2 regions of the Peribacillus sp. B65 genome follow, and region 2 is predicted to be linked to the other one. Evidence: predicted binding sites of a transcription regulator. Region 2 holds the regulator's gene; the other holds the start of a gene.
The links. The regulator Rex, encoded in region 2, represses fermentation and respiration genes when NADH is low (regulators of the CRP and FNR family bind a similar motif). The targets are predictions, from matches to a motif close to TTGTGAAATATTTCACAA.
Positions count from the first base shown of each region.

Region 1: the regulator Rex is predicted to act here: its motif matches at 11,314-11,331, upstream of qoxA (cytochrome aa3 quinol oxidase subunit II).

Region 1 covers NZ_CP195840.1:3,815,496-3,832,095, reverse strand. The annotation lists gene ACSR9O_RS18665 (LLM class flavin-dependent oxidoreductase) at 1-320, shown strand, start outside; gene ACSR9O_RS18660 (amino acid synthesis family protein) at 321-899, shown strand; gene ACSR9O_RS18655 (alpha/beta fold hydrolase) at 899-1,711, shown strand; gene ACSR9O_RS18650 (aldehyde dehydrogenase) at 1,708-3,192, shown strand; gene ACSR9O_RS18645 (NADPH-dependent FMN reductase) at 3,250-3,810, shown strand; gene ACSR9O_RS18640 (hypothetical protein) at 3,915-4,220, shown strand; gene ACSR9O_RS18635 (aldehyde dehydrogenase family protein) at 4,258-5,700, shown strand; gene ACSR9O_RS18630 (YciI family protein) at 5,713-5,967, shown strand; gene ACSR9O_RS18625 (helix-turn-helix domain-containing protein) at 6,598-7,050, shown strand; gene ACSR9O_RS18620 (hydrolase) at 7,170-7,526, opposite strand; gene ACSR9O_RS18615 (hypothetical protein) at 7,715-8,404, shown strand; gene ACSR9O_RS18610 (S1C family serine protease) at 8,600-9,835, shown strand; gene ACSR9O_RS18605 (hypothetical protein) at 10,091-10,405, shown strand; gene qoxA (cytochrome aa3 quinol oxidase subunit II) at 11,451-12,380, shown strand; gene qoxB (cytochrome aa3 quinol oxidase subunit I) at 12,454-14,400, shown strand; gene qoxC (cytochrome aa3 quinol oxidase subunit III) at 14,400-14,996, shown strand; gene qoxD (cytochrome aa3 quinol oxidase subunit IV) at 14,998-15,282, shown strand; gene ACSR9O_RS18580 (YfmQ family protein) at 15,589-16,038, shown strand.
Region 2 covers NZ_CP195840.1:5,420,488-5,429,556, reverse strand. The annotation lists gene groL (chaperonin GroEL) at 1-1,172, opposite strand, end outside; gene groES (co-chaperone GroES) at 1,232-1,516, opposite strand; gene ACSR9O_RS26825 (CPBP family intramembrane glutamic endopeptidase) at 1,851-2,576, shown strand; gene ACSR9O_RS26820 (YdiK family protein) at 2,573-2,785, shown strand; gene ACSR9O_RS26815 (redox-sensing transcriptional repressor Rex) at 2,815-3,474, opposite strand; gene moaC (cyclic pyranopterin monophosphate synthase MoaC) at 3,503-4,015, opposite strand; gene ACSR9O_RS26805 (ABC-F family ATP-binding cassette domain-containing protein) at 4,149-6,068, shown strand; gene tsaD (tRNA (adenosine(37)-N6)-threonylcarbamoyltransferase complex transferase subunit TsaD) at 6,337-7,350, opposite strand; gene rimI (ribosomal protein S18-alanine N-acetyltransferase) at 7,347-7,799, opposite strand; gene tsaB (tRNA (adenosine(37)-N6)-threonylcarbamoyltransferase complex dimerization subunit type 1 TsaB) at 7,822-8,514, opposite strand; gene tsaE (tRNA (adenosine(37)-N6)-threonylcarbamoyltransferase complex ATPase subunit type 1 TsaE) at 8,514-8,966, opposite strand.

The DNA.
Region 1 (16,600 bases), 1.6 Mb from region 2:
ATGCGGCAGAAGCAGTATTGAACAATTATCGCTGGATTTGTCACTGGAGAGGACTTAGCAACCTTATGGATCCGGGCGAAACAGTAAAAGAAGGGCAGGAATTGAACTATGAATTCTTACACCCAAGAAATTTATTGTTTGGTACACCTGACTATGTAGCAGAGAAAATTCAGGAATTGAAGGAAGAACTGAATTTGGAAACATTACTGCTTTGGGTGAACCATAATGGTTTGCCACATGAAAAAATGATGAAAAGTTTAAAATTGTTCACGGAAGAAGTAATGCCAAGATTCACAAAAACTAAATTGGGGGTAATGTAAATGTTAGATATTCGTAAAGTGTATACAGCTATAGAAGAAACACGTATTGAGGGCGGTAAAAAAGTAGAGAATCCCATCAAGATGATAACAAGTATGGCGGTTATCAAAAACCCATGGGCTGGAAGAGGATATGTTGATAATTTAAAACCGGAAATTGATGAATTTGCACCGCAAATTGGCGAATTATTAGTTGCTGAACTATTTAAGCACATTGATTCCGCTGATGACGTCGAAGCATTCGGCAAGGCAGCTGTCGTGGGTGTTGATGGGGAGGTTGAGCATGCATCAGCTTTTATCCACACTTTGAAATTCGGTAACAAATTCAGGGACGCCGTGAAAGGAACGAGTATCTTAAGCTTTACTAATAAGCGTGGTGGCGCTGGATCTGCGGTGCTCATACCGATGGTACATAAGACAGATGAGTCTGAACGCTCTCATTTCATTACATTTGAAGCTTCTATACCTGATGCACCTAGGGCCGATGAGATCGTTGTTGCCATTGGGGCTTCTACAGGAGGACGTCCTCATCCGAGAACAGGAAACAGGCATCAAGATATGGTTGAAATGGGGCTGGTTTAATGCCAACTACATTGCATGGAAAAGATTCGCTTCATTATGAAGAGAAAGGGATGGGGCAATCGCTTATCTTTATTCATGGTGTTGGTCTTGATCTTACGATGTGGAAAAAACAAGTTGAAGATTTGTCGAAACATTTCCGTGTTATCACATATGACATGGTTGGGCACGGAGGATCTGAGCATCCTCCGGGTCCTTATTCCCTTTCACAGTTTGTTGAGCAGTTAGCAGAACTAATGAATCACTTACGGATTGAAGGAAGTCATATTATTGGTTTCTCCATGGGTGGTATGGTCGCTCAGGCATTTGCATTAAAATATCCGGATAAAGTGAAAACGCTAACAATTATGAACGCAGTGGCCAATCGGACGAAGGAACAGAGGAAAGCCGTTTTAAAAAGAGTGGAAGAAGTGAAAATAACGGGCCCTTTGGCAACAATTGAACCGGCCATTAAACGATGGTTTAATATTGAATTCTTGAATTCAAAGGAAGAAACTGTTAGTGAAATTCGGGAAAGACTTCAGACAAACGATGCTGCTTCATATTTAGCGGCCTATACACTTTTTGCAACTGCGGATGAAGATTTGTGGCCGCAGATCCACCAGATTAATATACCGACCCAAATTATAACAGGGGAGCATGATGTAGGTTCAAATCCCGAAATGGCAAGACAAATGCATGAAAAGATTGTGGATTCAGAATTAATGATAGTACCAAATATGAGGCATATGCTGCCGATAGAAGGAGCCAAAATAGTGAACGAAGCTATTAGGTCGTTTATTGAAAGACAAAAGCAAAGGGGTGACTCGATGTGAAAGAGCTGAAGAAATATCAGATGTATATAAACGGGGAATGGATAGAATCATCAAGTGGTGAATATTTCGATAGTTATAACCCTGCAACCGAAGAAGCTTGGTGTCAAGTCGCTAAAGGGAATGCTGAAGATGTAAATCATGCCGTTCAATCTGCGCATAATGCATTCCTGCATTCGGGATGGACCAATATGACATTCACGGAGCGGGGGCGTCTGGTTAGAAAGCTTGGAGAGCTGATTGCTGATCACTCTGAAGAGCTTGCGAAAGTCGAATCACTGGATAATGGGAAATTAATACGCGAAATGCGCGGTCAGGTAAAATATTTACCTGAATTTTTCTATTACTATGCGGGTCTAGCAGATAAAATCCATGGTCAAACCTTACCAATTGATAAAAAAGATATGTTCGCTTTTACATCCAAAGAGCCGCTGGGGGTAGTAGCCGCCATTACTCCTTGGAATTCCCCTCTTTATTTAACAACCTTGAAGCTTGCACCTGCACTTATTGCAGGAAATACCATAGTCATTAAACCTTCGGAAATGACTTCGGCCTCTCTATTGGAATTGGTAAAACTGGTTGAAGAAGCTGGTTTTCCACCTGGAGTAGTCAATGTAGTTACCGGCTTTGGAACTCCTGTAGGCGATACACTCACCTCCCATCCTCTTGTAAGGCGTGTGGCCTTTACGGGAGGTTCAGAATCAGCACGGCATATTGTTCGTAATTCGGCTCAAAATTTTGCGCAGGTATCGCTTGAACTTGGAGGGAAATCACCCAATATCGTGTTTGAGGATGCTAATCCGGATAATGCGGCGATGGGTATCATAGCTGGTATTTTTGGTGCTTCAGGACAAAGTTGTGTGGCAGGTTCGCGTGCATTTTTACATGTTGATATTTACGATGAAGTGATGCAAAAACTCGTAGACAGAGTATCGAAAATCAAGATCGGTGATCCTTTTCAAGATGAAACAGAAATGGGTCCGCTGGCTACGCAGGCCCAATTGGAGCGAGTCGAAAAATACGTGGCTATCGGATTAGATGAAGGTGGTAAACTTGTTTGCGGAGGTAAAAAGCCTGAATATTTAGAAAAAGGTTGGTATTTTGAACCCACGATCTTCGAGCATCACGATAATAATTCCCGTATTACAAAGGAAGAAATATTTGGCCCCGTGTTAAGTGTGATCCCTTTTAAAGATGAAGAAGAGGTTATTCAATTAGCAAACAGTACTGATTACGGATTGGCAGCTGGAATTTGGGTGAGTGATATTGCAAAAGCTCATCGAGTCGCGAAAGCTATACGTGCTGGAATTGTTTGGGTGAATACCTATCGAAGTATTTCACCAATTGCTGCAATCGGTGGATCTGGCCTAAGCGGTTATGGAAGAGAAGGCGGTTATGAAGCGATTCATGAATATATGCAAGATAAAGTTGTTTGGATCAATACATCATCTGAACCGATTCCTGACCCGTTCATAATGAGGTAATGGGAATTTTTGGGTATGCACTTTTATCTAAGAGATTTAATAAGGAGGAAAAGTGAAATGAAATTACTGGGGATTTCAGGAACGATAATAGGAACGAAGACGAAAGTTGTTATTGAAAAGGTTTTAGAGGAAGTTAAGAATAACCATCCTGATATCGAAGTCGAATTGCTTGATTTGAAAAAGTATGATGTTCAATTTTGTGATGGCCGTAATCCGTCAACATACACTGGAGATACGAAAAAAGTAATTGATATCGTTACCTCAGCAGACTTTTACATTATAGGAACCCCAATATTCCAAGGGTCAATTACAGGAGCTCTTAAAAACTTATTTGATTTGATCCCCCCGAAGGATTTCCGTAATAAAGTAATGGGGCTAGTGGCTACCGGTGGAACCTACCAGCATTATTTAGTCATTGAAAATCAGCTGAAACCTATAGCCAGCTATTTCCGTGCATTTGTTGCACCTGGCTCTGTTTATGCTCATAACGACCATTTCAATTCACAAAACGAACTGGTTGATGAGGAAGTTTTGGAACGTATTTCAATGCTTGGTGAAGAAATCGTTTTTATGCAAAAAGCACTGAAAAGTACTAAACCAGAGCATCAATTAAGCTAAAGGGCGGTAGATTTAGGAGATTTAATAAACTCCAGCTGATAAAAAAACGTTTTGGAATTGAGTACATTTCAATTAGCAGAGCTAAGTAGCAAGGAGGGGACAAATTGCTATTAGATGTAGAAGAGATAATAAACTTAACTGATTTATCCTTTATTAAAGTTTGTAATGAACAGTATGGGATTAATAGAGGAGTTTATAATACCATCGATGCCTGGTTTTATAAGCAAGGAATTAGTAACATTCTAGAAAGGCGCAATAGTATATTGTATTTTCTTGAATTTATTAAGCGAAGTTCCGAGAGTGAAAATAATCACTGTAAATTTGGTCACGGTGGCTTAACTACAAAATTAGAAGAGTATTATTTTCCAAGAATGGAATCGACTGTTTCAAAAATTGCCTCTAATCTTTAGATGAAGCACTTACAAAGAGTGAAGGGTGGCTGAGAACATGACAATCATAGATAAAGTAGAAAAAAAACATTTACTAATTAAAGGGGAATGGGTGGAGGCGAAGGAGTATAGTTTGCTTCGTTCTCCTTATTCAGGAGAAGTCATAGCTGAAATCCCCCTGGCCACAGACGAAGAAACCGACCAAGCTATTGAAGCGGCGCAAAAAGCTGCTAAGGTGATGGCAAAAATGCCAGCCCATCAACGTGCGAATATCCTGGAAACATTGGCCCATCTTCTTGAAGAGCGCGCGGATGAAGCCGCCAAAATCATATCTATTGAATCAGCAAAGCCGGTTACAACCGCTAAGGGCGAGGTGGCGCGAACAATTGAAACCTACAAGTTTGCGGCTGAAGAAGCGAAAAGAATTCATGGAGAAACGCTTTCGCTGGATGCCGCCCAAGGTGGCGAAAACCGACTCGGTTACACTGTACGTGAACCGATTGGAGTGATTGGGGCCATAACACCTTTCAATTTCCCCATGAATCTAGTCGCTCATAAAGTAGGTCCTGCCATCGCCTCAGGTAATACAATTGTATTAAAGCCAGCAAGCCAAACACCTCTATCCTCTCTGTTCCTCGGAGAATTATTACAGGAAGCCGGATTGCCTGCAGGAGCATTAAATGTGGTCACAGGTGGAGGAAGAGTGGTTGGAGACAAGTTGGTCACTGATTCTAGAGTAAGTATGATTACTTTTACCGGCAGCCCAGGAGTCGGGATTGGCATCCGCAACAAAGCCGGATTGAAACGAGTGACGCTGGAGCTGGGATCAAATGCAGCTGTCATTATTGACAGGGGTGTGGATATCGATAAAATCATTTCTCGTTGTGTGACGGGAGCGTTTTCCAATCAGGGACAAGTATGTATTTCTTTGCAAAGAGTTTATGCTCATGAAGAAATCTACGATCGCTTTGTTGAAAAGTTTATAGAAGCTACCAAACTATTAAAATTAGGTGATCCGCTTGATCCAGAAACGGATGTTTCCGCTTTGATTTCCCCAAATGATGTTGAAAGAAGCCTCAATTGGATTGAAGAGGCAAGACAAGGTGGAGCCAAGATTGCAACAGGTGGAATAACGGAAGGCAATATCCTTCATCCGACCGTCATATTGGATGCAGATACTCACACAAAGGTATCTTGTCAAGAAGTGTTCGCCCCAATCGTTTTGATTAACAAGATTCAATCAGTAGAACAAGCAATTGATTTGGTGAATGATTCAATTTATGGCCTGCAGGCAGGGATTTATACGAACGATGTAGGTACAGCAATGGATGCAGCGGAAAATTTACAAGTTGGTGGAGTCATGATCAACGACATTCCGACATTCCGTGTGGATAATATGCCGTACGGTGGAGTGAAGGAAAGTGGAACTGGACGTGAAGGATTAAAATATGCAGTTGAAGAAATGACAGAAATGAAGCTGGTTGTCTGGAACCGAAATTAGGGAGTGGAAAGCATGGCTTATTATGCAGCAATTTTACATATGATTGATGCTGAAAAAAATATAGAAGTTCGTCCACATCATATCGAGTATTTAAACGAACTTGATCGTAGAGGGAAGGTTTTTGCAAGAGGCCCTTTTGCGGATGGCTCAGGCGGCTTGGTTGTTTATATTGCAGACACATTTGAAGAAGCACTCTCTTTAGCGGAAAATGATCCTCACGTTGTACATAAAGTGCGGAGACTCGAATTAAAAGAATGGAACATTTAATAATGAAACGTTATGATTGCGTGTCAATGCGATGAATATATACTGGGATCTGGAGACAGTTCCTTCATTAAAGGGAGGTTGCCGAGGCAACCTTTTTTTATGTGCAAAGCAACTCGATAACGAAAAGGTAAAGTTATACCAAAGTGAGGAATGATCTTTGATAACTGCCAGTTGTTATATTGTGAAAGTATTAGTGGAAAAAGGATCAAAGAGCGAAATAAAAAAATGCTTCGTGTAGTTAAACAGGCAGGAAAAAATGGGTTTAAAAGTCTTGTCTATACAAGGCTTTTTTTGAATTAAGCTGAATTATGTGATGGCAAGATGGCTTATTCAGTGGAAAAATTATAGAATTGAGTAGCTGCTTAACTGGCTAGCTACGACCCCGGAGTCGCTTGCTTTGATGAGGCTTGGCAGACAGTCGGCGGAAAGGGAGCTGATTTCTGAAATCAACTGGAATCTTTTAAAATTTTACCTTTCTGCAGCAGTTCCGAAAAATTAATCTGATTCCCTTGATATACCAAGGTTTTCTTCGGTGTCACTCATAAGTTGCATAGTAATGCGCTTATTACTATCTTTACTTTGCATAATTCATCTCACAATACTAGGAGTAGGAAAGGCGATGAACTCATTATGATTTTTAGCGAACGATTAAAAAAAGAACGGGAAAAAAGAAATTGGTCACAAAATGATCTTGCGGAGAAGATTCATGTGAGTCGCCAATCTGTGTCCAAATGGGAAACGGGAAAAAATTATCCTAGTATTGAAGTACTCATTAATTTAAGTGATTTATTTCAAATTACGGTAGATGAATTATTAAGGAGTGACGAGGAATTGAAAGAAAAAATAATAAGGGAAAGTAAGCAGTTAGCATTTCCAAAAAGGAAAATGTTTTTTGATATCGTATTATTAATAGGAGCATTTTTGTTAGTGTCTAAATTAATTATTTTTGGACTTAATAAATTTGCCGGCACAGATATTACCATTTTAAAAAGCATGCCAGTTGTATCGAATTTTTTACCATTAGCTTTGATGGTCATTGGCGGTATTGGTTCAGATTATTTGAAGGATAAATATGTAGATTAAAAGAACTCTGATTATAAAACTTTATAGTGAATCATAAAATAGAATCTTCTGTTTTCCCTTTTATTGGGGACATGATAATAAAAGAACAGAACCTTTGAATCAGGTTCTGTTCCTATTTCTTATTTGAACTTTTGCACTTCTTCTTTTCCCTCGAATTTGTTATCTTTCAATATGCCGATTTCTTCAATATGGTTTCGTGCCGTTTCATCCCCTAATTTATAAATGAGGGCATAAAGCCTTTTCATGGCTGCATCGTATTTATCATTTGCCCGGTCATGATGATAGAGTAGGTAGGGCACATGTGAACGGGCATATGCTTCCAGGTCATCTGTCCGGTGTTCCTCCAAGCATTGTTTCAATTCTGCAAGTTCCTCATCAGTTGCGTGTACGGTGAAGCTTGGATTCTCTTCAAGTTTTTGTCCGAGTACGTCGCCGCTGACCAAATCGACATGATAGGTCTGTTTTTCCTGCATCATTCTGTGATCATCCTTTCAAGCGTTTATCTATTCTGTACCACTATTTGTAAAAATTTAATCATCAATGTAAACATTTCCTTAATGAAAAAGATAGGAAATAGAGGTATCGGATTTCTTATCAAATGGTATAAGATGAATTTACAGAATAATATGGAAAATCAAGGGGTGATATAGTGAAGAGGTCAATCATGGTTATTTTTTTGGTGTTGATTGCTTCAGGCTGCGTAACAAGGAATTATGATTCCAATATGGATTTAGGGAAAAGTCAGTTGAATGAGGAAAATTATTTAGAAGCCCACGAGGCATTTGAATTAGCTTATAAAGAAGCAAATACACCGGAAGCAAGGGAGTTAATGGATCTTTCAGGTTTTCTGGCGAATGGAATGAAGAAATACGACGAACAGGATTTTGATTCGGCCAAAAGAGATTTTGAAGAAGCAACCGCATATAAAGCAAAATACCGGGAAGGTAAACTAATGGTTTCTAAGGCGGTGGAAATGCAACCGGTATCAGACTCCGCCACGATAGAAGCAGTAGAGGGAAATGACGAGGCGGAGCCGGCGGAGGAAGCAACCGTGGACGGAACCAATGGATCCAAAGTAGAAGATGAGGCGGCAACGGATACAATAGGCAAAGAAGAGAGCAAGGCTTCGGTTAGTACATTAAGTAAATCTCAGGCAGAGAAGCTAGTTAAGGATTATGTGGACATGGAAAATTTTCCTGATTTAGATATCGAATATGATCATGATGCCGAAAAGGGAGATTACATTTTTCATGTTTTCGAGGTGGATGAACCTAGTCAGGAAAGTGGCCACAAAACCACTTGGGGCTGGTATGGCGTGAATAAGAAGACTAAAGAAGTTTATGAAGTCTTGTAAGGATAACTGTATGGTCGAATTGAAGGCCCCTGTTGAGGCCTTTTTATTTTGCAGGCGGCAAGATACAGGATTCGATAAAATTTTATAATTTTTGTAAAATGTCGCCCTATTCGTTATTTCTTAAGAATTTTTTAATATTTCCTGTTTATGATTGAGTCAAGTAAAGGATAAAGGACAATCATAGGAGGGATAAAGATGGAAAATTATAATGGTGATGAGCAAGTCAGAGTAAAGGCAGAACGGAAAAAGGGTAAGTCTCTTTGGCTAACTAGCCTTGTTTCCGGAACGGTTGCTGCTATGGTTACATCGTCTGTATTTCTATTTGGCGGGGACTTTATAGGTCAAGGGAATAGTCCAGTGAATGAGTCAACCAAAACGGCAGGTGTACAGCAAACGGAAAGTGTTGAAAAGGATAAGAGTGTCACGGCGGAAAAGTTATCGACAAGTACGGATTCAAATGATAGGGCAGAGATGGTCGAATCAGCATCCAAATCGATAGTCGGGGTCGTGAATTTACAGGAGATGCAAAACCAGTACCCGTACCAGCAGCAAAGCACGGAGAGCGAAACGGTTGAAAGCGGCACCGGCTCAGGGGTCATCTATAAAAAAGCTGATGGGAAAGCCTATATCATCACGAACAATCATGTTATTGAAGGCGCTAAGGAAGTCGAAATTTCATTGTATGATGGACAAAAGGCAACGGCGACGGTTGTCGGGGCTGATGCTTTGACTGATTTAGCGGTTTTGACAATTGATGCCTCGAAAGCACCTGAGGGAATTAAATTCGGGAATTCCGATAGCATGCGTCCAGGAGAAGAAGTATTGGCAATTGGCAACCCACTTGGACTTGATTTTTCACGATCGGTTACACAAGGGATCGTCAGTGCGACCGGACGCTCCATTTCAGTCGATACCTCGGACGGGGAGTGGGAACTTGATGTCCTTCAAACAGATGCAGCGATCAATCCCGGCAATAGCGGGGGTGCATTGATCAACACCGCTGGGGAAGTGATCGGCATAAACAGTTTGAAGATTTCCGAAAACGGTGTGGAAGGCTTAGGGTTTGCCATACCAAGTAATGATGTGATTCCGATTGTTACGGAGCTGATTGAAAATGGAAAAATCACGCGCCCATATTTAGGAGTCAGCTTGGCCAGTATGGAAGAACTGCCGCAATATTACATTCAAAATGTTCCAGAAGCCGTAAAGTCCGGCGTAATGGTGACGAGTATAGAGGCGGGATCGGCTGCGGCGAATGGAGGGCTTAAGCAACAGGATATCATCGTTGAGATTGATGGAACGAAAATAAATACTGCCGCTGCATTAAGGAAGTACTTATATACAGATAAGAAAATCGGAGATAAAGTAAAGATTAAAGTATATCGAGGCACTGAAGAGAAAACGGTAACGATCACCTTGCAAAAACCATAGAATGAGGTAAGGCCCCTGATTATTCAACAGGGGTCTTTTATTGGAGTTTTTTTAATAGTATACAGTGGGCTAATATCGGTAAAATAGATAGTGTATTTGCACTGTTTTGAAGTTTGTTCATATAGTCTTGAATACCTAAAGGTGAATGGTGGCGCCTTCTATTTGTCAAGGTTTTCATCGTGAATATGTTAAAAAATAGAAAAGATTTGACAAATTTGTGAAATGTCATAAAATAGAAAGAAAGGGGATGAAATTATGGAAGCTAATCAGAAGATGTTAGATGCAGTGAAATGGGTATCGGGCACAGGTTGTGTAATCGGAATTATTATTTTTGCTTTAAGTTTCTTTGTAAGCGATTACAATAAGGATTATATATTCACCGCTGTTGGAATCGCCATCACATTAAGCGCAGCTGCCATTTTTCTAGTTGGTATATTTTTTGTCCTGACAGAGGAAATGGTAATGAATACACGTAAAGGCGAAAGAATTGAACCGGAAACGACTAAAATCATAAAAATGAAAACAAAGGCTAAAGCTCCAACAAACAGAAGTACAGAATTCAGTAACTAAAGCGAGGAATATAGCGCAATATACTGTTTTTCTAAACAAAACTAGTTGTTCTTTTACCTAACTTGCTGAATTTGAGTCAACTTGATCACAAATAATGAATGCGCTTTCATTTCATATTATCAGAATCGAATTATCGATTTGTTACATTTTAATTCAATATACTGCCACTCGTCATTGCCAAACACACGATGTGCTTGTACATCCAAACCAACTGCCTGCACGCCAGGAAGTCTCAATTACATTTTAAACAATATCTACGAGAAAAGGACACTTTTAAGAAGTCCTTTTTTTGTGGTTTTTTTTATGTACTTTTAATTGAAAATTCAAAAGGGAAAGGGATACAGGTATCAATATGGGGTTATTGAGCAGTGGTTTTGCTAAAGGCAGATTTGATAGCAAACCTGAATTACTTACTACGCTTTTGCTACACGGCTGTTTAAAAATACTGACAGGGCATAAGGATTGCAAAAAGAACCCAATTTCATTTCAACTCGTTGTTTCCTTATATATATATAATATTGACCTGTGTTGGTTCATAAGGGTATTGAAGCATGGAGACAACATCGTGTCCCATGTGTCTACCATTTACCAACCTCCTTGGCCGAGTGAAAAAAATCCGGTTTAAATCATGGTATCTAACGATAAATACCTAATTGACAAGATAGGTAATATAATTCATAATCTTTAAGAGTTTTGAGGCAATATACACGGTGACTATAATGTGAAATTTTTATTTCATTATATTAGAGTAATATTAAATGGAAAGAGGATCGGTACTATTTGTAATCCTGCACTGATAAGTGAATTTTCAAAGGCAAGATATGAAACATTTATTATATTTCATTTGCTGAAGATTTTCGAACATTTCAGTTCATTTACCATCTTCTTACTGCTCTTTAATGAACTTTATGTGACAGATGTCACTTTGTATTGTCTTTTTTTAGACTTGGGATTAATATTGGTATGTCGGGGTTTGTGAACATGGTAACACTTTGTCCGAATAATTACCAATTGGAATTTTATTATGTAAGAAAGGGGTAGTACTATGAAAATAAAATGGGCTCTATTAACTATACTTTTTACTATTGCCACTGTGCTAACCGGTTGCGATAACCCATTAATGGTCTTGGACCCTAAAGGGCCAGTAGCTGCAACACAAGCAGATGTTATTATGATTTCGATATGGACAATGGCCTTTGTCGTCCTTGTCGTTATGGTACTGTATATCTTCATGATAATGAAATATCGTGCTTCCAAACAACGTGATGATTATGAACCGCCTCATATTGAAGGAAGTAAGGTTCTTGAAATAATTTGGGTTGCGATCCCAATTCTAATCGTCGCTTTCCTATCCGTTGTTACTGTTAAAACAACAAATGAAGTTGAGGCAACACCTAAAGGATACGGTGATCAAGAACCTTTAATTATTTACGCTTCATCTTCAAACTGGAAGTGGCACTTTAGTTATCCGGAAGAAGATATCGAAACAGTCAACTATCTGTTTTTACCTACTAACCGACCAATTGAATTTAAACTTTACTCATTCGGTCCAATCTCAAGTTTCTGGATTCCGCAACTTGGAGGACAAAAATACGCGATGTCGGACATGGTTAATACGTTGCACTTAGCAGCTGATGTACCAGGAGAGTATATGGGTCGAAATTCAAACTTCAGTGGTTCAGGTTTTGCTCAGCAAACTTTCAACGTTAATGTACTATCTGCAGAGGAATACGATAAGTGGGTAGATGAAATTAAAGCTACTGCTAAACCGATTACTGAGAAAAAATTCAATGAATTATTAAAACCTGGTCATGTGGGACAATCCACTTACACTGGAACTCACTTAGAGTTTTCTCCAGCTCCTGAAGGGGAAAATGCTGGTCATGACCACGGATCTTCTGATACGGAAGAAAATGATTCCAAGGATTCACACGATGAACATTCAGAACACAGCAACATGAATCATGATCACTAAGAATTAATTTCGTTCGATAAAACAACTAGGTTTACAAGATAAGGAATATTTTCCTGAAAGGAGTCACAAAAGTATGGATTACTTTGATCGATTTGCCGTACCTCATCCAAGTCCTGCGATTTATGCATCCATGGTTGCCATTGGTTTAACCATGATTGCGGTTGTTGCCGGAATTACCTATTTTAAAAAATGGGGTTACTTATGGCGTGAGTGGTTAACAACGGTTGACCATAAACGTATTGGTATCATGTACATCTTGGCAGCACTGCTTATGCTCTTCCGTGGTGGCGTGGATGCTCTTATGATGCGTGCTCAAACGGCTATTCCAGATAACGGTCTTTTGGATGGACAGCATTATAATGAGGTATTTACAACACACGGGGTCGTCATGATCCTGTTCATGGCTATGCCATTTATCATTGGGTTAATGAACATTGTCACACCATTGCAAATTGGAGCGCGTGACGTAGCATTCCCACGTCTGAACGCAGTAAGCTTCTGGTTATTCTTCATGGGGGCAATGCTATTTAACATCTCTTTCGTAGTCGGTGGTTCTCCTGATGCAGGTTGGACATCTTACTTCCCGCTGGCAAGTAACGATTTCAGTGAATCAGTAGGTTCGAACTATTACGCGATTGCAATTCAAATAGCTGGTATCGGTACATTACTGACTGGTATCAACTTTATCGTAACAATCTTGAAAATGAGAGCACCTGGCATGAACTTAATGAAAATGCCAATGTTCACATGGTCTATCTTGATCACAAACTTCATTATCGTTTTCGCTTTCCCTGTATTGACAGTGGCACTTGCGTTGATGACAATGGATCGTCTATTCGGAACTCAATTCTTTACGATGGCCAATGGCGGTAGCGATATGCTTTGGGCGAACTTGTTCTGGGTTTGGGGACATCCTGAAGTTTATATAGTAATTCTTCCGGCTTTCGGTATATACAGTGAAATCATTTCGACATTTGCACGTCGTAACCTGTACGGGTATAATTCGATGGTTATCTCCATGGTAGCTATTTCTACTCTATCTTTCATTGTATGGGCTCACCATTTCTATACAATGGGTCACGGTGCAATGGTTAATGGTATCTTCTCGATTACCACAATGGCAATTGCCGTCCCGACCGGTGTTAAGATTTTCAACTGGTTGTTCACACTTTGGAAAGGTAAAATCGTTTTTACCGTTCCGATGCTTTACTCTTTAGCTTTCATTCCGATTTTCACGCTCGGTGGGGTAACAGGGGTCATGCTTGCAATGGCAAGTGCTGACTACCAATACCATAATACAATGTTCTTAGTAGCTCACTTCCACTACGTTTTAATCCCTGGTACTGTATTTGCCGTACTTGCTGGTTTCACGTACTGGTGGCCAAAAATGTTCGGTTTCATGTTGAGCGAAAAAATTGGGAAATGGTCGTTCTGGTTCATTACAATCGGCTTTAATGTTACATTCTTCCCGATGTTCATCACTGGTTTAGATGGGCAGGCACGTCGTATGTATACGTACTCTGAATCAACAGGGTATGGTCCATTGAATATGCTCTCTTTCGTTGGAGCGATTGGCTTGGCAATAGGTTTTGCACTTATTGTGTACAATATCTATTGGAGCACTCGTTATGCGTCAAGAAATATTTCAAACGATCCATGGGATGCACGTTCTCTAGAGTGGGCTACACATACACCAATCCCTGAATATAACTTTGCAATTGTGCCAACAGTTGATTCTACAGAAGCATTCTGGGATTCAAAGAAAAAAGGCTTTAAGTTATTTGGCGGTAAAGTAGAAAAGATCCATATGCCAAATAACAGTGGTGTGCCGTTTATCATGAGCTGTATCTTCTTCGTTTGGGGCTTTGCGATGGTATTCAGCATGTGGATCATTGCTATCATTGCAACGATCGGTATCTTTGCTTGTATGATTCACCGTTCATTCGAAAAAGATCACGGACGTTATATCTCTGTTGAAGAGATCGAAGAAACTGAAAATAAATTGCGAGGTGCTAAGTAATGAAAATAGATAACTCGCTGCCACTAGAATATAGCACGGAAGAAAATCGCTTAAAGATTTTTGGATTCTGGATTTTCCTAGGAGCAGAAATAGCTCTTTTCGCTACACTGTTCGCCACTTATTTTGTATTGGTCAATGGAACTGGAAATGGTCCAACAGGGGAACATCTTTTTAAAGTCCCAACCCTGATGTTCCAAACAATCTTTCTTTTAACCAGTAGTTTTACCATAGGTCTTGGAATCAATGCAATGAGACTTGGCAGACAGAAAGCAACGATTGGTTTCTTCATTATCACCCTTATTCTTGGTTTAGGCTTCTTGGGAGTCGAAATTTATGAATTCGTGGAGTATGTACATGAAGGAGCAACCATTCAAACAAGTGCTTTCTTATCTAGTTTGTTTACATTACTAGGTACGCATGGAGCTCACGTTACACTTGGTTTATTCTGGGGAACCTTCATCGTCATGCAAATCAAAAAGCGCGGTATGACTCCAGAAACAACAAACAAGGCTTTCATCTTTTCACTTTACTGGCATTTCTTGGACGTTGTCTGGATCTTCATCTTCAGTTTCGTCTACCTGAAAGGAATGATGTAATATGAAAGAATTATTCCCACGGGGCCAAGTTATGGGATTTGCGTTTTCTCTAGTCCTGACTTTGGTCGCACTATCAGTTATTATGTTTGATCTCTCACTAAAAATGGGTGTGATCATCCTACTTGTTACAGCTTTCATGCAAGCTGCACTGCAATTAGTTATGTTCATGCACGCAGGTGAGTCTGAAGATAAAGCATCGATTTACACAAACGTTTATTACGGATTGTTCGTTGCATTGGTTACAATTTTCGGTACAATGCTAACAATGATTTGGGGATATCAATAATCGATTCCGGAAAAGCTGGGCGTCTTGATGACGCCCAGTTTTTTTGTACTTTAATAAATATAATTTCTTATACCGATCTATCCATCTCATTCATGGAAATTTGTTAAGAAGGATGTGGATGAAACCATTATGTTTAGTATAACCATTTCGGAAAATTATATTTATAAAGGGGAAATTGTGTTTAAGTACAATGTTTTACCAAAGTAAAACGTTAATAGAACGGACACATCTTCTAAGAGAAATTGCCAGCCCTATTGATATAATAAGTTATAAAGAATTAATTATAAATGTAGCGGAGATGATGAATTGACATTGCCGGTTTTGATTTTGACAATTATATTAAGCTTGTTAAAAATATTGGTTTCCTGTCTTCCAACCGATGCTGTTAATTGGATTATCAGCAAATTTAAAATACACTCAGAAATTAGTGGCGGGAATGCGATCGTATCCTTTGACGGAAAACGATTGGAAGGTGAAGAAAAAATTCAAGTTATTAATTACTTTAATAACGCCAGATTTTTGAAGAAAAATCATATATTCCCGGGTAACGAGCAATTGTTTTTACATCCAGAGGACAGTGGGACTCCATTAGTCATTGATACTAAAAAAGGCAAAATTGATGTTAAGTTATTTGTGTATATTTACAATGACCGAGTGGATGTAGTTAAACAGTACAAGAAGAAAGTCATTTCTTATAGCCTGTTTTCCGATAACCTCCAAGAACGTTCCATGCCATTAATAAGAAATTTAGTTTAATAACAGTAATTCGGTCTCAGTTTGTAAACAAAAGGGTTCTGTATTAAATTAAAAACAAGGTTGATTGGAATGGTGTGTGCGAGACCTTTGCGGGGAAAGCGTGTCCAGGGGAGACCTCGCAGGCGCAAAGTGAGTGCCAGGAGAGGAAATAAACGATTGAATTTAAAACCCTCAACAAAAACTGCAGGAAAATCAATTATTAGCTTGTTAGTGGACAAAAGGGGTTCTATCTAAATTTTAAAACAAAGTTGATTGGAACGGAGGCTCCCGGACCGCCTGCGGATAGCGAGTGCCTGGAATGGAAATCAACGGTTAAATTGTCTACAGTTGAGACGGTCCTTTAAAAGACCGTCTTTTTTAAAAGACTTTTATTATATAATCCCATTTCAATTGGATATTTTTTTCATTATAAAAAATTCTAGTACACAAACTGACATCTTAATTTTAGTGTCTTTTGAATAAAAATAATTAAAAGTGTTTTTTACCAGGAGGGAATTGCTGCAAGAGGATCTTTAATAGTTCATATGAAACGTATTTTGGAAATTATTAAAATGGTAATAAA
Region 2 (9,069 bases):
TTACGTTCTTTTAATTCTGTTTCAGTAGCTGCACCGACTTTAATTACCGCTACGCCACCAGCTAATTTAGCAAGGCGTTCTTGTAATTTTTCACGGTCGAATTCAGAAGTTGTTTCTTCTAATTGAACACGGATTTGGTTTACACGAGCTTGAATTTGAGCTGTATCTCCAGCTCCTTCAACGATCGTTGTATTTTCTTTTGTAACAACCACTTTAGACGCACGGCCTAATGAATCGATTGTTGCAGATTTAAGGTCAAGACCGATTTCTTCAGTGATTACTTCGCCGCCTGTAAGAGCTGCGATGTCTTCAAGCATTGCTTTACGACGGTCACCGAATCCAGGAGCTTTAACCGCAACAGCGTTGAATGTTCCACGAAGTTTGTTCACAACAAGAGTTGCAAGCGCTTCGCCTTCTACATCTTCAGCAATCAATAATAGCGGTTTACCTTGTTGTACAACTTGCTCAAGTACAGGAAGGATTTCTTGGATATTCGTGATTTTTTTATCTGTGATCAAGATATATGGATTTTCTAGTACAGCTTCCATTTTATCTGAATCAGTAACCATGTATGGAGATGCATATCCGCGATCGAACTGCATACCTTCTACTACGTCCAATTCAGTTGTGAAACCTTTAGACTCTTCGATTGTGATGACGCCGTCGTTACCAACGCGCTCCATTGCTTCCGCAATCAGTTGGCCGACTTCTTCATCAGCTGAAGAGATGGCAGCAACTTGTGCGATAGATTCTTTGTTTTCAACAGGTTGGGAAATGGCTTTCAATTCTGCGATTGCAGTATTGACCGCTTTCTCGATTCCTTTACGGATACCCATTGGGTTAGCACCAGCTGTTACGTTTTTAAGACCTTCGCGGATCATCGCTTGTGCAAGAACCGTTGCAGTCGTTGTACCGTCACCAGCTACGTCGTTTGTTTTGCTTGCTACTTCAGCAACCAATTTCGCACCCATGTTTTCGAATGCATCTTCCAATTCGATTTCTTTAGCGATCGTCACACCGTCATTAGTGATAAGCGGTGAACCGAATTTTTTCTCAAGAACCACGTTACGACCTTTTGGTCCAAGCGTTACTTTAACTGCATCTGCAAGTGCGTCCACACCACGAAGCATGGAGCGGCGAGCTTCTTCACTAAATTTAATTTCTTTAGCCATTTATAAGTACCTCCCTAAAATTTTAAGAAAATTTTCGTTCAGTTAAGTATGATGTATAATTAGCCGATAACAGCTAGAATGTCGCTTTCACGTAAAATTAAGTATTCAGTGTTTTCGTATTTAACTTCAGTACCTGCATATTTTGAGAAGATAATTAGATCGCCTTGGGCAACCTCTAAAGCAACACGTTCGCCATTTTCTAGGACACGGCCAGTACCAACTGCTACTACCTTACCTTCTTGTGGCTTTTCTTTAGCAGTATCAGGAAGAACAATACCGCTTGCAGTTTTTTCTTCAGTTTGAACTAGTTCAATAATAACGCGATCACCTAATGGTTTTAACAAGTGAAACAACCTCCTCATATTCTCTTGATAATTTGTTACATGATTATTAGCACTCTTCATCATCGAGTGCTAACACATTTATAATATTAAATAAACCGAGCCTTTTTTGCAAGTATCTTATTGAAAATTTTTTATTAATTTCTGATAAATTACGGGTAAACTACTTTAGCATAATGATTTCCTTAACAAAGTTATTTAAATGTTTCGTTAGGGGTACCTTTAAGTGGTGTTCTGCCTCAATTTTTGATACCATTTTGGAGTATGCGTTTATAGCTTGTCCCCATATCAGGAACGTTCCGAGCGGAATGGGTGACTATAAAAGGAGTTTTCATTTTTGAAAAAGGAATATTGGTTCGTCATCATCACTTATATTGCCATGCAATTATCCAGTATTGTTGGGGTACCCATTTTCATGCTGATCGGGTCTTATACCGGAATGCCGGCTGATGAACTCCAAGTGAAATCTGCAGCATACTGGATAGTTTTCAGTTTTCTCGCTGCTTTATTCTTGATTCTTTTTTTAATGAGAAAAGATATGAGGGAAAAGTTGGACACGAGAAATCAAACTTCCGTTTCCATGTCCATATTATGGGCAATTGCAGGAGTGTTCATGGCTCTTTTTGCGCAAAGCATTGCCGGCAGCATTGAACAAATGCTTGGGGTGGAGTCTGAATCTGAAAATACGCAGCAACTCATTTCACTCATTTACAAAGTCCCCATGGTCATTTTCGTCACTTCAGTAATTGGACCTATATTGGAAGAATTAATTTTCCGGAAAATCATTTTCGGATCACTTCATAAACGCTTTAACTTCTTTATTTCAGCTTTAATCAGCTCAGTTATTTTCGGCTTGGCGCATGGTGAATTTGAACATCTTCTTTTATATACGGCAATGGGCTTCACTTTTGCTTACCTTTATGCAAAAACAGGCCGTATTCTCGTATCAATGAGCGCTCATATTGCGATGAATACGCTTGTTATCATCCTTCAAGTGGTATATCGGGAGGATATAGAGAAGATGATGGATACTGCACAGGCCTTCATCGGAGGTTTATTATGAAACGTCAATCACCCTTATTCATGGGCATCATCTATGCAGGCTTAGGAGCTCTTTTTACCGCTATCGCGATTCAAACCGTCAATTCTTCTGGATGGGGACTCTTCGCCTACATACTTGTCCTCATTGCGACTCTTGACTTTGGATCGGGCTTACGCATGATCATGCTGCACTTTAAGATTAAAGCCGCACAAAAAAATAAGAAAAAATAAAAAAACGCTGCAAAGATGCAGCGTTTTTTTCATTCCTCCAAAGCGGCTTCTTCCACTACCGGATAATGTTTCAGGAAGTAGATGAGCGACTGAAGCTCCACGGCCAGATCAATATGGTGAACCCTTATGGATGGAGGCACGGTCAGCCTTGCAGGTGTAAAATTCAATATTCCTTTTATATCAGCTTTGACTAGACGATCGGTTATCGTCTGGGCTACCTGTGCAGGCACGGTCAATATAGCTGCAGTGATATTATTTTCCTGCAATAACGTATCGATTTGATCCATATGATAGATGGGCACATCAGCTATCCGCTTGCCGACTTTTTCTTCAGAAACTTCGAAAGCCATTTCAATTTTTGTATTATTATTTTTCATGAAATTGTAATTTAAAAAAGCGGTTCCTAAATTTCCTACCCCTATTAAAGCGACTTTGGTCAATTCATCTTGATCTAGTGTTTTTCTAAAGAAGGATAATAAATAATTGACATTGTAGCCGTAGCCTTTTTTCCCAAGCGCGCCAAAGTAGGAAAAATCACGGCGTATGGTGGCAGAATCCACTTTTACAGCTTCGCTTAGCTCTGCCGAGGAAACTCTTTGTTTGCCTGAGGAATGTAAGTTCTTTAAAAATCGATAATACAATGGTAACCTTTTGGCTGTTGCCTGCGGTATCTTTGGGTCATGGTTCATTGTTCTTCCCCGCCTTCACACATGCTTTTCAACTTAATTCTCTATCTGTTTGTTTTACTTGTCTTTTATAATCGTTACTGGAAACTCCGCCTGTTTTCTCCACTAAGAATGTAGGCCCGATCACCATTCCCTTGTCAATGGCCTTACACATGTCATAAACAGTCAAGGCAGTCACGGATGCAGCTGTTAACGCTTCCATTTCCACACCTGTACTCCCTTTTGTCTTAGCTTCCGTTTTAATCCTAAGTCTGTATCCTTGTTCCTCTTTTTCCCACTCAAAGGCTATATTGACCCCTTGCAGAGCAATGGGATGGCACATCGGAATGATATTGGATGTATTTTTGCTGGCCATTATTCCTGCAACCTGTGCAACAGCCAGTACATCACCTTTTTTCATTTTCTGGTTCGTGACCAATTCATATATTTCATCATTCAATAAAATGCTCGATTGAGCTACTGCCGTCCGGGTTGTTTCAGGCTTAGCACTCACATCGACCATTTTGGCCCTGCCCTGTTCATTAAAATGCGTTAAGTCTCCCATTTAAGTAACCCCTCCTAAATCATACACTATTATTCCACTTTATGTAACAGCTTTTGTTTTACCATGGAACCAAGCTGTTGCCGATAATAACTAAAATACGTTACACTATCTATAATCAATTGAGGTGAAATCTATGATTTTATTACAAATCAATCAACTATCGAAATATTATGGAGCTGAACTTATTTTATCAAATATGAAGCTCGAAGTTCAAAATAAAGATCGAATTGCACTTGTCGGCCGTAATGGCGCCGGAAAATCGACTCTGCTAAAAATCATAGCCGGGAAGATTTCCCATGATGGCGGTGAAATTATCAAACCAAAAGGCGTCACAATCGGCTATATGGCCCAGGATACGGGATTGGAATCCGAACTGACCATTTGGGATGAGATGCTGACGGTATTCACGGACCTTATAGAGCAGGAAAAGGAACTGCGTCGCCTTGAAGCTGATATGGCCAGACCTGACATCTTTGAAAACGAAACGGTTTACCAAAAAGTGCTGAATGAATACGACACTTTGATGGTGGCATTCAAAGAGAAGGGCGGTTATCAATATGAAGCGGATATCCGTTCCGTATTGCATGGGCTTCAGTTTGCTGACTTTGACTATTCTACCCCAATTTCCACATTAAGCGGCGGGCAAAAAACAAGGCTTGCATTAGGAAAGCTGCTTTTAAGGAAACCGGATATATTGATTCTGGATGAGCCGACGAACCATTTGGATATTGAAACCCTATCTTGGCTTGAACAATATTTACAAGGGTACCAGGGAGCTGTGCTCATTGTTTCCCATGACCGCTATTTTTTAGATAAAGTAGTGAACCTGGTATATGAGATTTCCCGGAATAACATGAAAAAATACTATGGTAATTATAGTTCTTACCTAGAGGGAAAAGCGGAAGATTATGAGCGGGACATGAAACTGTTCGAGAAGCAGCAAGGGGAAATCGAAAAGCTTCGCGACTTTGTCCAACGTAATATCACAAGGGCTTCGACCACGAAAAGAGCACAAAGCAGACGCAAGCAGCTCGAAAAGATGGATGTTTTGGACAAGCCGCAAGGGGATGAAAAATCCGCGAATTTTTCTTTCCAGATTGAAAGGCAAAGCGGAAATGAAGTACTCCACCTCCAGGACTTGGCTATCGGATACGAAGGGGAAACGGTATCAAGGAATATAAATTCCCGGATGACAAAGGGAGAGAGCATAGCTCTTGTTGGCCCAAATGGAGTTGGAAAATCAACTTTATTGAAAACGATCATTTCTAAGCTGCCTGCACTTTCTGGGGAATTCCGTTTTGGAACGAACGTAGAAGTCAGCTACTACGATCAAGAACAGGCTAACCTTGTTTCCAATAAACGCGTACTCAATGAATTATGGGACGACTATCCCCTTAAACCGGAAAAGGACATCCGCACCGTACTCGGTAATTTCCTATTTAGCGGGGACGATGTTTTGAAAACCGTTTCCACACTAAGCGGGGGCGAAAAGGCTCGGCTTGCTCTTGCCAAAATGATGATGCAAAAAGGTAATTTTTTAATTCTTGATGAACCAACGAACCATTTGGACCTCGATAGTAAATTGGTGCTTGAAAACGCTTTGATCGATTATCCGGGAACTATTCTTTTCGTCTCACATGACCGTTATTTCATAAATCGGATAGCAACGAAAGTGATAGAGCTCTCCAAAGACGGCAACGAAGAATTCCTCGGTGATTATGATTACTATTTAGAGAAGAAACAGGAGCAAGCGGAAATCAAAGCACTTGAACAGCAGGATCAGGCTAAAACTTTAGATGCAGCTGTAGAAAAAACAAATTACAAAATTGATAAAGAAGCAAAAAAAGTAGAACGCCAGCGAAAACGGCGCATTGAGGAAATCGAGGCAGCCATGGAGCGTCTTGAAACCGAAATAAGCGAATATAATGACCTCCTTTGCGATCCAAATGTTTTTCAGGACCACGAAAAAGTGATGGAAGTCCAAACAAAGCTTGATAATGCACAGGAAAAATTGGACCAGCTGCTCGAAGAATGGGCTGAACTGGAAGTATGACAAATGACCGGGTCAATCGACTCGGTCTTTTTCACTTCAAATTAAAAAGTTATCCACAAACTTGTTAACAATTCACTTACCGTTTATTAGCCAATAATTTGGGTTATACACATTATCCACAGAAACATATCCACTTATCCACAAAAACGCCACTTTATACACATGCAGTAGGATGATCAAAAAAACTTTATCCACAGAATATTCTATTATTTTATTAACACGATAAAAAGACAGGATGCCGAAGTGTGGAATCCTGTCTTCTCGTCAATTAAAATGCTTCTATATCCAATCCAGGATTTCCGTTCAAATCCAAACCAGATCGTTTTCCTTTTTCAAACATGACACTGCCAGCAGCACCGATCATGGCGGCATTGTCTGTACAAAGATAGAGGGGCGGAATGGATATATCCATAGGTAAATCCTTAAAAGCTTCCGTTAATGCTTCCCTAAGGCCTTTATTTGCCGCAACTCCTCCAGCAAGCAATACCTGCTTCACATTATATTCCTTTGCAGCTTTTACAGCTTTCATTACAAGCACTTCTATCACACTTGCTTGGAAACTTGCCGCTAAATCTTTAGGTTCGATTTTTTCCCCGCGCTGTTCTGCATTGTGCAAAGTGTTGATCACCGCCGATTTCAACCCGCTGAAGGAAAAATCATAGCTGCCATCCAACCATGCCCTAGGCAGTTTTAAAGTTGGTGAGCCTTCTTGCGCAAGCCTATCGATATGAGGACCGCCAGGATAAGGGAGCCCCAATGTTCGAGCCACTTTATCATACGCCTCTCCTGCTGCATCATCCCGCGTCTCCCCTATCACCTTGAAAGAACCTGGCTCTTCTAAAAGCACCAATTCTGTATGACCTCCCGAAACGACTAAAGAAAGCGCAGGATATTCGATCTCCTGAATAAGCCGATTTGCATAGATATGACCAGCGATATGATGCGTACCGACAATTGGTATTCCATGTGCGAAAGCTACAGCCTTCGCCGCATTCACGCCTATTAATAGTGCCCCAACAAGGCCGGGGCCTTCTGTAACGGCAATGGCATCCAAGTCTTCATATGTCACACCGGCTTGCAGCAGTGCTTCTTCAAGAACAATCGTAATTTGTTCTACATGATGACGGGAAGCTATTTCAGGGACGACACCGCCAAAACGTTTATGGCTTTCAATTTGTGAAGCCACGACATTACTCAGTATCTCCGTACCATTTTTTATGACAGCTGCCGCAGTTTCATCGCAGCTCGTTTCAATACCTAATATAAATTGATCTTGTTTCATGAAAAATTCACCCACATAACATAAGCATCTTCTTGATTGTCTGTATAATAATTTTTTCGGATTCCGCCCTTTTGGAAACCTAGTTTTTCATAGAGCGAAATGGCTACTGCATTACTGACACGGACCTCTAGCGTCATCCTCACCACACCCATCGAAATGGAGATTTCAATCATCTTCCTGAGCAAAGCTTCTCCTAGCTTTTGCCCTCGGTATTCTGGCAATATCGCTATATTGGTAATGTGCGATTCATCAATGACGATCCAGGCACCGCAATAACCGGCGATTTTACCTTCATCCTCTATCACCATGTATACAGCATATTGATTATGATTCAATTCATTAAAAAAAGCTTCCCGGCTCCAAGGCAAAGTAAAGGACTGCTTTTCCACGTTTAGCACTTGGTCGATATCTTCCGTATTCATCTTTCGGAACGTCAATGTTTTACTCATAATAATCGGTCGCTTTCCTTGTTTATTTCCCCTGCTGTTCAAGCCACTTTGCTTCTGCTTCAGCCATGCGGATATAATTCGGTACAAACTGGTGAACATCCACTTCAGTCTTATCAAGACCAATGAAGGCCAGTTCGCTTGGCCTTGAATTATATGACTGTACCGGAGCAAATACCGCCAATTCCCCTAATGCATCCGTAATTGCATCCCGATGGATGTCCACATCTTGACCAACAAATAAAACAGGACGATTTAATTCCTTCAATTGACTCGCCCACTCAGAGGATAGAATATTACAATCTTCTATGACTGTCTTTAAAGAGTCCTTTTCCATTTCATATAATCCAGTATAAATCTGCCCTCTTCTTGCATCGAACAAGGGAGAGATCACCCCGTTAAAATATCGTCCATTAGCTGCTAAAACCTCTAAGCTGGAAACACCTGATAAGGGAATCTGAAGCGTCCAGGCAAAGCTTTTCGCTATCGTCACTCCAATCCTGACCCCTGTATATGAGCCTGGACCTTGAGCGACCACAATCTTAGTCAATTCCTTCGGTTTAGTATCACAATCCCTCAGCAGTGTCTCAATTGCCGGCATTACCCGCACCGAATGATTTTTCTTTAGGTTCGTCGTATACTCACCAATTACTTGATTCTCGTTTACCAGTGCAATCCCTAATGTAAAATTCGATGTATCTATAGCTAAAACCTTCATCAAATAATCTCCTTACATAACTTTACATATCGTTCGCCTTTGGCTTCCAAAACAATACGCCGGCTGGTATCGCCCAGACGATAGATATAAATGGTCAAGATTTCCTCTGGAAGGTGATCCTTTATTAAATGGGCCCATTCAACGACAGTCACACCATCACCATCAAAATATTCATCAAAGCCTAGATCTTCTTCCGATTCACTTACCCGATATACATCCATATGATACAAAGGCAAGCGACCCATGTATTCCTTTATTATCGTAAAGGTAGGGCTATTCACCATTCTGGTAACACCTAGTCCTTTAGCCAGCCCTTTTGTGAATGCCGTCTTCCCTGCACCCAAGTCACCTTCTAATGCCAGAACATCTCCACTGGAGAGCTTTTGTGCCAATCTATGCGCAAATTGCGCAGTTTCTTCCTCACTCTGAGAAATCCATTCAACATGTTGCATATATCAATCACCTTTATCATTATTAGGAAACGTCCTATAGTTCATGTCTATAACCATAAACGCAATATTATGGAACAAAAACCATTCTATATGTAGTTTACCT